2 regions of the Kribbella sp. NPDC055110 genome follow, and region 2 is predicted to be linked to the other one. Evidence: riboswitches for the same ligand, from Rfam matches in the RefSeq annotation. Region 2 holds a riboswitch; the other holds the start of a gene.
What was found. Region 2 has a riboswitch for S-adenosylmethionine ahead of thrC (threonine synthase). Riboswitches for the same ligand answer to the same signal wherever they lie in the genome.
Positions count from the first base shown of each region.

Region 1: linked by a shared signal. The riboswitch ahead of ACWF0M_RS22870 (aminotransferase class V-fold PLP-dependent enzyme) and the one ahead of thrC (threonine synthase) in region 2 are both predicted to bind S-adenosylmethionine.

Region 1 is NZ_JBSGTS010000014.1:151,716-157,866, forward strand. It holds gene ACWF0M_RS22850 (transglutaminase-like domain-containing protein) at 1-54, shown strand, start outside; gene ACWF0M_RS22855 (N-acetylglucosamine-6-phosphate deacetylase) at 44-1,234, shown strand; gene ACWF0M_RS22860 (6-phosphogluconolactonase) at 1,231-1,998, shown strand; gene ACWF0M_RS22865 (LacI family DNA-binding transcriptional regulator) at 2,058-3,047, shown strand; SAM riboswitch class IV at 3,131-3,244, shown strand; gene ACWF0M_RS22870 (aminotransferase class V-fold PLP-dependent enzyme) at 3,262-4,626, shown strand; gene ACWF0M_RS22875 (prolyl oligopeptidase family serine peptidase) at 4,654-6,151, opposite strand, start outside.
Region 2 is NZ_JBSGTS010000040.1:12,281-18,431, reverse strand. It holds gene otsB (trehalose-phosphatase) at 1-691, shown strand, start outside; gene ACWF0M_RS35715 (hypothetical protein) at 657-1,124, opposite strand; gene ACWF0M_RS35710 (DNA-3-methyladenine glycosylase family protein) at 1,417-2,265, shown strand; SAM riboswitch class I at 2,630-2,773, shown strand; gene thrC (threonine synthase) at 2,787-4,049, shown strand; gene ACWF0M_RS35700 (ubiquitin-like small modifier protein 1) at 4,046-4,321, shown strand; gene ACWF0M_RS35695 (zinc-dependent alcohol dehydrogenase family protein) at 4,355-5,371, shown strand; gene ACWF0M_RS35690 (alpha/beta fold hydrolase) at 5,714-6,151, shown strand, end outside.

The sequences.
Region 1 (6,151 bases), on a different contig from region 2:
TGGTTCAAGGCCCCGCCGGCTGTGTGGGCGAAGGTTGCCGCCGATGCCCGTTGAGGCGCTGGTCGGCCCGCGCGTGGTCCTCGAGGACGTCGTGCTCGACGAACATGCCGTGCTCGTCCGCGACCGCCGGATCGAGGCGATCGTCACGGCGTCGGAGGTCCCTGCGGACGCCGTACGCCGGAATCTCGGCGACGGGATCCTGACGCCGGGTTTGATCGACGTCCACACGCACGGCGCCGGCGGACACAGCTTCAACGAGGGCACCGAGCCCGCGACCCGCGCCGCTCTCTCTGCCCTGCTGGCCGCTGGCGTCACCACCGTGCTTCCGACCATCGCAACCGCTCCGCTGGAGGACATCGAGGCAGCCGTGGGTGCGATCGCCTCCGTCCACGGCGACCCGGGCTTGCCGCGCGTACCGGGTGCGCATCTGGAAGGGCCGTACTTCGCTCGCGCCCAGTGCGGTGCGCAGGACCCGGACAATCTGCGCTCTCCGGACGACGGCTCGATCGACCGGCTGCTCGAACAGGCCGCCGCGATCCGGATGATCAGCTTCGCCCCTGAGCTGCCCGGTGCCGTGGCCCTGACCCGGCGGCTGGTCGACGCGGACATCCTGCCCGCGGCCGGACACAGCGACGGCCGCGACGAGGACCTGCGCGCCTGTCAGGAGGCCGGGCTGCGGCACGTGATTCACATCTTCAGCGGCCAGTCCAGCACGGTACGGCGGGGGCCGTGGCGGCAGCCCGGTCTGCTCGAGGCAACCCTGACGTCCGACGACCTGACCGTGGAAATGATTGCTGATGGCAAGCACCTTCCACCGACCCTGCTCCGGCTGGCGCACCGCTGCCTGCGCGGACGGCTGTGTCTGGTCTCGGACTCCACGCCGGGCGCCGGCCTGCCCGACGGCGAGCGCTACCGGATGGGCCGACGCGAGTACGTGGTCGCGGACGGCGTCGGCATGACGCTCGACCGGACGGCGTTCGGAGGCAGTACGACGCTGTTGCCGCAGATGATCCCGATCGCTGTGCAGGCGCTGGGAATCGCACTACCCGAGGCCGTCGCGATGGCGTCGGCCGTCCCGGCCCGCGCCGCCGGTCTCGACGACGTCGGCAGGATCGCGGCCGGCTGCCACGCGGACCTCGCGCTGTTCAACGAAGACCTCACCCTCAAGGCCGTCGCCGTCGGCGGCCACTGGAACGACAACGACTCATCAACTGGAAAGGAACCATCACGGTGAAACAACTCCGGTACGGCGCGCTCGAGGTGTTCGTCGCGGACTCGCCCGACGAGCTCAGCACGGCCGCCGCCGAACACTTCGCTGCCGCCGTCAAGGCGGAGCTCGCGGAGCGGGACGAGATCGCCGTCATTCTGGCGACCGGGAACTCGCAACTGGGTTTCATCAAGGCCGCCCGCGAACGCGACGACATCGACTGGTCCCGGCTGACCGTCCTGCACATGGACGAGTATCTCGGCATGGACGAGAACCACTCGGCCAGCTTCCGCCGGTGGATGCACGAGAACCTGGCCTCGTTCGTGAAGCTCAAGGCTTTCCACGGCGTCGAGGGCGACCATGAGCCGATCGAGGAGGAGCTCGAGCGGTACGGCGAACTGCTCCGCACCCTCGACCCGGCGATCTGCGTGATGGGGATCGGGGAGAACGGCCACCTCGCGTTCAACGACCCGCCCGCCGACTTCGAGACGCGTGAGCTCATCCACCTGGTGACGCTCGACGAGGCCGCCCGTAAGCAGCAGGTCGGTGAGGGCCACTTCCCATCGCTGGCGGAAACTCCGGAACAAGCGCTGTCGCTGACGATCCACGCGCTGCTGCGGCCGCGCACCGTGCTGGTAATCACGCCGGAAGCCCGCAAGGCGCCCGCGGTCGAACGAGCCTTGACCGGCCCGGTGACCCCGGACTGCCCTGCGTCCATCCTGCAGACGACACCGCACGTGCGGCTGTTCCTCGACGACGAGTCGTCGGCACGCCTCGGCAACGACCAGTAGACGGCAACGTTTCGGCTAGGGTTTGCGGTGTCGCTTCGGCGCCGTCGGGAGGGAGAACGGTGAGGGTCACTCTGGCCGACATCGCGAAAGCCTGCGATACGTCCTTGTCGACGGTGTCGCGGGCGTTGTCCGACCCGGACCGGGTGAACCCGCAGACCCGGGAACGGATCCAGCGGGTCGCCCGCGAGATGGGCTACATGACCAACCCGATCGCCCGGGCGCTCGCGGTCGGGCGGACCGGCGTGATCGGACTGATCGTGCCGGACATCGCGAACCCGTTCTTCCCGCCGATCATCAAGGCGGTCCAGGCGCGCGCCGGGCGGAAGAACACCGCGGTCCTGCTGGCCGACACCGACGAGCACGCCAGCGACGAGCTCGAACGGGCCGCCGTCCTGAGCAAGCAGGCCGACGGCCTGATCCTGGTCTCGCCGCGGACGGCGGAGCAGCGGCTGGCCGAGTTCATCGAGCTGTCGCCGGTCGTCTTCGTGAACCGGCAGGTCGAGGGTGCGCCGAGCGTGATCATCGACAATTCCGACGGCATCACCCAGGCCGTTCAGCACCTCACCGCGCTCGGCCATCGCCGGATCTGCTACCTGAACGGACCGCGCCGGTCGTGGTCCAACGAGCGCCGGCGGACCGCGCTGCAGGAGGCGTGCGCGCAGTACGGCGTCGAGCTGGTCGAGTTCGGCCCGTTCGAGCCGCAGGTCCAGGCCGGCGTCCGCGCGGCCGACCTGGTGCAGTCCAGCGGGACGACCGCGGTCATCGCGTACGACGACCTGATCGCGCTCGGCCTGATGGCGAGGCTGGCCGAGCACCGGCTGGTGGTGGGGCGCGACGTGAGCGTGATCGGCATCGACGACAGCCCGATGTCCGATGTCGCCTATCCCACGCTGACATCGATCCATGTGCCCGGCGCCGAGGCGGGCGCCGTCGCCGTGGATCTCCTGCTGGAGCAACTCGACGCCGACGGCGACGACCGGCCCGCCCTGGTGCAGCTGGAGACGCGGTTGATCATCCGCGGGTCGACAGGCCCCGCTCCCACCCGGTAGCCATCTCACGATGTGACCGCCTATCTCATTGAGCGAGATAGGCACTGGCGCCGGCCGTAGCCCGTTCGTTACGGTTCTCGGCAGGTCATGAGTGTCAGCGACAAGCCCCGGCTAGCTGGCCGGCAACCCTCCTCCGCGGTGGGGTGCCCCGGGTGAAGACCAGGCCGTGCGGATACCCCGCTCGGCAAGTGCGGACTTCCCTGGGAGCAGCATCATGTCGATCCTGTCCATTCTCGAGCCGGCCAGTACGACGACTCCGCGGCCGGCGATCGCCCGGCTCGCGACCGGGAGCATCCCCGCCACGGTCGGCTCGGACCTCCTGGTCCCGCTCGCCGACGGCCGGGTCACCGACTACGCGAACTTCGACCACGGTGCGAGCGCGCCGTGTCTGGAGTCCGTCCGGGCCAGTGTCGAGGCCGCGCTGCCGTCGTACGCGTCGGTGCACCGCGGCAACGGGTACGCCTCGCGGATCACCACCCAGTGGTACGAGCGGGCGCGCGCCGAGGTGCACGCCTTCGTCGGCGCCCGTGCGGACGACCAGGTGATCTTCACCCGGCAGACCACCGACGCGCTGAACCTGCTGGCCCGTGCGGTGCCGGCGGACGCGACCGTGATCGTGTTCGAGTCCGAGCACCACGCGGCGCTCCTGCCCTGGCCCAGCGACCGGACTGTGCGGCTCACAGCGCCGTCGAGCCCGGCCGAGGCCGTGACCCGTATCGCCGACGCGCTCCGTCAGGCGCCCGAGGGTCCGCGGCTCGTGGTGATCACCGGCGCGTCCAACGTCACCGGCGAGATCTTCCCGATCGCCGACATCGCCAAGGTGGCCAAGGCGCACGGCGCGCGCGTCTGCCTGGACGCCGCGCAGCTCGCCCCACACCGGCTGGTCGACATCGCCGCGCTCGGCGTCGACTGGGTCGCCCTGTCCGGTCACAAGCTCTACGCGCCGTACGGCGCGGGCGCACTGATCGGCCGCTCCGACTGGCTCGACGCCGCCGACCCGTACCTGCACGGAGGCGGCGCGACCCACGCCGTCACGAGCGACACCGTGGTGTGGACGACCGGTCCGGCCCGCCACGAGGGCGGCTCCCCGAACGTCATCGGCGCGATCGCTCTGGCGAGTGCCTGTGCCGCGATCAGCAAGCACCGCGACGCGATCGAGCAGCACGAGCGCAGCCTGCTGGCCCGTCTGCGCACAGGGCTCGCCCAGATCCCCGGCGTCACGACGTACTCGATCTTCGGCGAGGACGCGGACCGTGTCGGCACGGTCTGCTTCACGGTCGCCGGTCTGACCTCGACCCTGGTGTCCGCGGCGCTGAGCGCGGAGTACGGCATTGGCGTCCGGGACGGCAAGTTCTGCGCGCACCCGCTCGTCGGCCACCTCCTCGCCGGTTCCACCGAGCACGGTACGGCGGTCCGCGCCAGCCTCGGCCTCGGAACTACCCGTGAGCACGTGGACCGGCTCGTCAACGCCGTACGGACGCTGGCCACGAGCGGGACGCGCACGGAGTACGCGGAGAGCGCGCACGGCTGTCAGCCGGCCGACGATCCCCGCGATCTCCAAGCACCCCACATCTGGTGAACCCACGCATCTGGTGAAACGGCCCTCCTACTGCTCAGGAGGTACGAGACCTACATGGTGAGCAGCGAACGCCAGTAGGTCCGCCCACTCCGCCGCGATCATCGCGGCGGGCTTTCCGAAGCCATGGCCGGTGTTGACCTCGACCCGAGTCAAGACCGGCTGCGGACCGGACTGGGCATGCTGCAGCGCCGCGATGAACTTGTGGCTGTGCAACGGAACCACCCGGTCGTCGTGGTCACCTGTGGTCACGAGAGTTGCCGGGTACGCCGTACCGTCGCTGACGCGATGCAGTGGCGAGTACGCCAAGAGGTCCTCGAACTGCTCCGGGTCGTCCGGCAGACCGAAGTCGGAGGCCCACGCCGCTCCCACGGTGAACAGGTGGAACCGCAGCATGTCCAGGACCCCCACACCGGGCAGTGCGACGGCGAAGAGGTCTGGCCGCTGCGTCATGACCGCGCCGACGAGCAGACCGCCGTTGCTGCGACCGTGGATGGCCAGCTGCGCCGGTGTGGTCACGCCGGTGTCCCGCAGGTGTTCACCGACCGCAATGAAGTCGTCGAACACGTTCTGCTTGTTCTTGAGCCGCCCCGCGTCGTGCCACTCGGTCCCGTACTCGCCGCCACCGCGCAGGTTCGTGATCACGAGTACGCCGCCTGCAGCGAGCCACGCCGGCCAGCCGGGGCGGTAGTCGGCCTCGATCGGGATGCGGAACCCGCCGTACCCCCACATGAGCGTCGGACGCGGCGTCTCGAAGTCGAGGTCGGACCGGGTGATCAGGAAGTAGGGCACGTCACGGCCTGGAGCGATCCGGCGTGTGACGGTGACCTGCGGCGAGGTGAATCCACCAGAGCCTCGGACCAGCTCCGGCAACGCGCGTACGTCGCCTGACCCGGTCGAAACGGCGTACGCGAGCGTGGGGTCGGTTGTCGTCGACAGCCCGATGAACAGCTCGTCGTACTCCGGTCCGGCGTTGAGGCCGACCACTCCCCCACCCGATACGTCGACGACACGCTGCCCCGACCCGTCCAACGCGTAGAGCGTCAGCACCGGCTGCGCGTCGACAAGCGTCAACGTGGCCAGGCCGTCCGCCGTACCGCGGACTGCCTGCAGTGTCGACTCGCCCTCCGGGACGAGGTCGGTGAACTCGCCGGCCAGCGTAGAGAGGACCACGCGGCCACGGGACGCGTCCCGGTCGGTCCGCAGTACCAGCTGGTCGCCGGACATCCGTACGAAGGCGATCTCGTCCGCGAACTCGTCGACGACCTTCACCGGCTCACCGAAGCCGTCGGAGGCGATCGGATAGACCCAGAGCCGCGTGCTCGGGTCTGTCCCCTCGGTGATGTGGACTACGAGGTAGCGGTCGTCGTCGGACACCTCAGGCATGAAGAAGTACTGGTCCTTGCCCTGGAAGCTCAGCACCAGCTCGTCCTCGGACTGCGGTGTGCCGACCCTGTGCAGCATCAGCCTCCCACCACCGAGCGACGCCGTCTCGGTCCCCTCGCTGCGCCCGCTGGCCGGGTAGTGC
Region 2 (6,151 bases):
CGAAGGCGCCCTGGACGCGCTGGCCCGGCTCGCCCGGTCCGTGAACCAGGTCGCGATCGTCACCGGCCGGCCCGCACTGGTCGCCACCGAGCTGTCCGGGGTGAGCGGTCACCCGGGCCTCGGGCACCTCGTCGTACTCGGGCACTACGGGCTGGAGCGGTGGGACGCCGCGACCGGCAAGGTGACGAGCCAGCCGGTGCCGGCTGGTGTCGCGACGGCACGGGACCGGTTGCCGGGGCTGCTGCGCGAGGTCGGCGTACCGGATGCGTTCGTGGAGGACAAGGACAGCTCGCTGGCCGTGCACACCCGCCGGCTGGACGATCCGGCCGGGTCCCTCGAACTGCTGCGGGCGCCCTTGACCGCGCTGGCTCAGGAGACCGGGCTGCGGCTGGAGCCGGGCAACCTCGTGCTCGAACTGCGGCCGCCCGGCATCGACAAGGGCGTCGCACTCCGCAGCCTGATCGAGTCGACCGGCGCGCGGTCGATCCTGTACGCCGGTGACGACCTGGGCGACCTGGCGGCGTACCGGGCGATCCAGGCACAACGCGACACCGGACTCCGCGCCGTACTGCTCGCCACGCGGTCCTCGAACGCGACCGAGCTGATCGACGCCGCGGACATCGTCGTCGACGACCCGAGCGGCGTGGTGACCGTCCTCACGGCCCTTTCGGACGCGATCTCAGCCCGCTGAACGCCTGCGTCACGGTCTTCCCGATCGGCTGGATCGGGCGCTCGACGTACCCGCCCTCCTTCAGATCGGCGAGCCGTTCGAACAGGTTCCGCGACGCCGGGTCACCCGTGAGCAGGAACGAGACGACCACGGCCACGACGTACAGCGGGAGCATCGGCAGGCCGATCAGGCAGAAGTACTGCCACGAATGCCGCTCCTCGTGCCGCACCAGCGCCGGGTTGTCGAAGTACGCCCGCTCGTGCTTGCTCAGCACGACATTCCCGATCGTGAACGCCCCCGCCACCGGAAACCCCAGCTTGTACCCGTTCGCAAAGAACAACCCTCGAGGCCCCCGACTGAACGTCGCCCGCCCCAACACCCCCACCACCGCCCCGGCGAGGGTCGACAGGTTGAGGAAGTTGCCCACGAGCTTCATCCACTGCCAGCCGGTCATACCGCTCAGTATCGAGCCGATGTCCCAATGTCTCAATTCTTAGGACACGGCCCGCACGAGTTGTTCGTGCATGCAGGCAGAACCCCGAAAACCAGGGCCGAAACACCCTCGGAGGGTGGGTTCTGCCTGCGTGGAGGTTCACCATCGCGTACCGGTCCCATGCCCGGTTGTCGGTGGGGTAGGTCAGACTGGGTGGGTGAGTTCGGTGGTGCGGGTTTGGCGGGCTGGGCGAGTGGTGGATCCGCATTCGGTGATTGGGGGGTTGCGGAAGGGGCCCGGGGATCCGGCGTATGTGTTCGATGCGGGGCGGCGGACTGTGTGGCGGGCCACGCGGACTCCGGACGGGGCGGTGCTGTTGCGGTTGACGCCGTACGCCGGGTTTGTCGAGGCGGAGGCGTGGGGGCCGGGGGCGGAATGGGCGCTCGACGGGGTGCCGGAGTTGCTGGGGGAGCGGGACAGCTGGGACGGGTTCGAGCCGCTGCCGGAGCATCGGGTGCTGGTGGACGCGGCGCGGCGGTTCCCGGATGTGCGGGTGCCGCGGACGCGGGCGGTGTTCGAGGCGATGGCGGCGGCCGGGATCGAGCAGGTGGTGACCGGCAAGGAGGCGTTCCGCGCTTGGCGGCTGCTGCTGCGTGAGTACGGCGAGCCTGCGCCGGGGCCTCATCAGCAGGGCAATCGGGTCATGATGGTGCCGCCTGCGCCGGAAGAGTGGCGGCAGATCCCGTCGTGGCAATGGCTGCGGGCGGGGGTCGAGGGCCGGCGGTCGCGGGTGGTGATCACGGCGGCGACTCGGGCTCGTGCTTTGGAGCGAACGCTCGAGTTGACTGATTCGGCCGAGATCGAGCGGCGGCTGCGGTCGCTGCCGGGGGTCGGGGTGTGGACGGCGGCCGAAGTACGGCAGCGGGCTCACGGGGACGCGGACGCGTTCTCGTTCGCGGACTACCACGTGTCGCGGAACGTGTCGTACGCGCTGATCGGCGAGGAGCTGGACGACGACGGCTGCGCCGAACTGATCGAGCCGTACCGCGGCCATCGCTTCCGCGTCCAGCGCCTGATCGAACTAGCCGGCATAGGCCACCCCCGCTACGGCCCCCGCAAGTCCCTCCCAACCCACACCCCCGGCGCCACCCACCGCCTGTAACCGAACCACCCCGCGACCCATCGCCTGTGAGCGGACTGCTGCCACTCGCCACCCTGGCGCGACCCACCGCCTGTGAGCGGACCGCTGCCACTCACCAACCCATCGCGCGACGCCGATGTCACGCGTGGTGGCGGTGGCTGCCTGCCGGTTGGGAGGGGTTGGTGAGTGGCCGGCGTCCGGTCGGCGCGACGCACGCGGACGCCCAGGCCATCACAATCGCGGCCGGCAACTCGCCCGCCCGCTCAGGCGTGGGTCGGGAGGTGGATTGTGATGGCCTGGAGGTTCGGGCCGGCGCTGAGATCGGGCGTCTCGGATGGTGGGATCACATGACACAATATGGACCCGATTGGGTAATCTCGGGGGCAGCTCATCCAGAGGGACTGAGGGAAACGGCCCGTTGAAGTCCCGGCAACCCTCCCCGTCGAGCCCCCACCCGGGGCGCTTCGCGGCGGAACGGTGCCAAATCCGTCCCGCCGCCGAGATCCGGTGTTCGCGGGGAAGATGAGAGGGGAACCTCACTCATGAGCCTGACCGCCGCCACCCACACGATCCGTGAAGGTGCCTTCGGCAACGGTACGCACCTGAGCTGTCGCGCCTGTGGGGCGAAGTCGCCGCTCGGCCCGTTCTACGCCTGTATGGAGTGCTTCGGTCCGCTCGAGGTCGGGTACGAGTACCCGAACATCACCCGCGAGCAGATCGAGGCCGGACCCAAGAACATCTGGCGGTACCAGCCGCTGCTGCCCGTCCCCGTCGACGTGGCCAGCTTCCCGAACACCGAGCCCGGCTACACCCGGCTCGTCGACGCACAGAACCTGGCCCGGGAGCTCGGGCTCAAGAAGCTCTGGGTGAAGGACGACTCCGGCAATCCGACCCACTCCTTCAAGGACCGGGTGGTTGCGTCCGCGCTGAGCGCCACCCGCGAGCTGGGCATGAAGGTCTTCGCCTGCCCCTCCACCGGCAACCTGGCCAACGCGGTCGCCGCGGCCGCCGCCCGGGCCGGCATCCGCTCGGTCGTGTTCATCCCGCACGACCTCGAGCGCCCGAAGGTGATCACCACTGCCGTGTACGGCGGGACGCTGGTCGCCGTCGAGGGCAACTACGACGACGTGAACAAGCTGGCCTCCGAGATCGCCGGCGAGGAGGAGGGCTGGGCGTTCGTGAACGTGAACGTCCGCCCGTACTACTCCGAAGGCTCCAAGACGCTCGCCTTCGAGATCGCCGAGCAGCTCGGCTGGCGGATCCCGCAGCAGGTCGTGATCCCGGTCGCGTCCGGTTCGCAGCTGACCAAGATCGACAAGGGCTTCACCGAACTCGGCAAGCTCGGCCTCGTCGACGCCACCGACTACAAGATCTACGGCGCCCAGGCGACCGGTTGCTCGCCCGTTGCGCAGGCGTTCCGTGACGGCCACGACGTGGTCAAGCCGGTGAAGCCGGACACGATCGCGAAGTCGCTCGCGATCGGGAACCCGGCGGACGGGCCGTACGTCCTGGACGTCGCCCGCCGTACCGGGGGTGCGATCGAGGACGTCAGCGACGAAGAGGTCATCGAGGGCATCCAGTTGCTGGCCCGGACCGAGGGCATCTTCGCCGAGACCGCGGGCGGGGTGACCGTGGCGACGCTGAAGAAGCTGATCGCGACCGGGCAGCTCGACCCGGAGGCCGAGACCGTCATCATCAACTCCGGCGACGGGCTGAAGACGCTCGACGCCGTGGCCGACCGGGTCGGCCCCAAGGTGACCATCCCCGCGTCGTACGACGCCTTCGTGAAGGCAGGCCTGCAGTGAGTGTGAGCGTTCGCGTCCCGACCATCCTGCGGCCCTACACCCAGGGCGTGTCCGAGGTGTCCGCCGAGGGCGCGACCCTGACCGAGGTACTCGACTCGCTCGACGCGTCGTACCCGGGGATCAAGGGACGCGTGCTGGACGACTCGGGTGAGCTGCGCCGGTTCGTGAACGTGTACGTCGACGATGACGACGTACGGTTCGCCGACGGCCTCCAGACCACGATCAAGGACGGCGGCCAGGTCTCGATCATCCCGGCCGTCGCGGGCGGCTGATCAGGCTGATTCAGCCTGACTTAGGCTGCTCGAATGCGAGCGGTCGTGGTGTCGGAGTACGGCGTACTGCCTGAGGTTCGTGAGGTGCCGGAGCCTGTGGTGGCGGACGGCTCGGTGGTGTTGAAGGTTGAGGCCACCGGGCTGTGTCGTAGCGACTGGCATGGGTGGATGGGGCACGACTCCGACATCGTGCTGCCTCATGTCCCGGGGCACGAGCTTGCCGGGACGATCGCCGCGGTCGGGGCCGGAGTCTCCGGATGGGCGGTCGGGGATCGCGTCACGACGCCGTTCATTTGCGCGTGCGGTGAGTGTGAGCAGTGCCTGGAGGGGAACCAGCAGGTCTGTCCGAATCAGCTGCAGCCTGGGTTCAACTACTGGGGTTCGTTCGCCGAGTACGTCGCTGTGCCGTACGCCGAGGTGAACCTGGTGCGACTGCCCGACGACATGGACTTCGCTACCGCCGCGGGGCTGGGCTGCCGGTTCGCCACCTCGTTCCGCGCTGTCCACCAGGTAGGGCAGGTCGTCGAAGGTGAACGCGTGGCGGTTTTCGGCTGCGGCGGCGTCGGCCTGTCAGCGGTCATGATCGCGTCGGCCCTCGGCGCCGAGGTGATCGCCATCGACACCAACCCCGAGGCGCTGACCCTGGCCCGCGAGCACGGCGCCGTACACACCATCCACGCGTCCGCCGACACCGTCACGCAGGTCCATGACCTGGGCGGTGCTCACGTCACCATCGATGCGCTCGGCTCCAACGACATCGTCCAGCAAGCCCTGCAAGCTCTCCGCCCGCGCGGTCGGCACGTCCAGATCGGCCTGCTCCCGTCCGGCGTCACCCTCGACGTAGGCCGCCTCATCGGCCAAGAACTCACCTGGCTAGGCAGCCACGGCATGCCCGCCCACGCCTACCCCGAAATGCTCGCCCTAGTTGCCACCGGCAACCTAAACCCCCACCAACTCATCACCCGCACCATCACCCTCGACCAAACCCCAACCGCCCTAGCAGCCCTCACCACCGCAACCCCCGCCGGCGTAACCGTCATCACCCCCTAGGATCCTGCTCCTGAAGTTCGCGCCATAAGTTGGCGTTGGACGTACGCCAGCAATCCGCGGCAGCCCTCAGCCCTCCCCAAACCGGTTTGGGGAGCCAGACCCACCCAAATCAGCCCGTAACACTCCCCAATCGGAGCGGAATCGGCCGCAGGCGATCCGCGGGCGCATCTGCTCCGAAGGAGGCGTGGTGCGGGGCGGGGGTTTGGCGGCGCTGATGGTGGCGCACCGCCTGCCAACGATTCATGTCACGGACTTCAGAAGCAGGACACCAGCGGATCGCTCTGGACCTCGGCATCGCCCCGATGCAACGGTCGACTCCGACCCGAGGAGGCGATCGACCCGATGCCAGAGCTCACCCTGCGCCGCAACATCCGCTACGCCGACCCAGACGGGATCGCCCTCTACCTTGACGTACTAAGTCCGCTCTCCACCACCCCACTCCCGACCGTCATACGCATCGATGGATGCCCAGGCTGGGGACCCGGTGATCGCTCGTCCGCCCTGCTGCCGTTCGCGAATCCCGTGCTCGCCCGCGCAGGCTTCCTGACCGTCGCCATCTCCGTCCGCCACACCGGGCAGGCGATCTTCCCCGCGCAGCTGCACGACGTACACGCCGCCCTCGACTGGCTGCACCGCAACCCACTCGGCCTACCGGTCGATCCCGATCGCATCGGCGTCTGGGGTCAGTCCGCCGGAGGACACCTCGCAGCCCTCGCCGGCCTCAGGTTTCGGCGGAACGTCCATGCAGTAGTGACGATCAGCGGTCCGAGCGATCTCCTC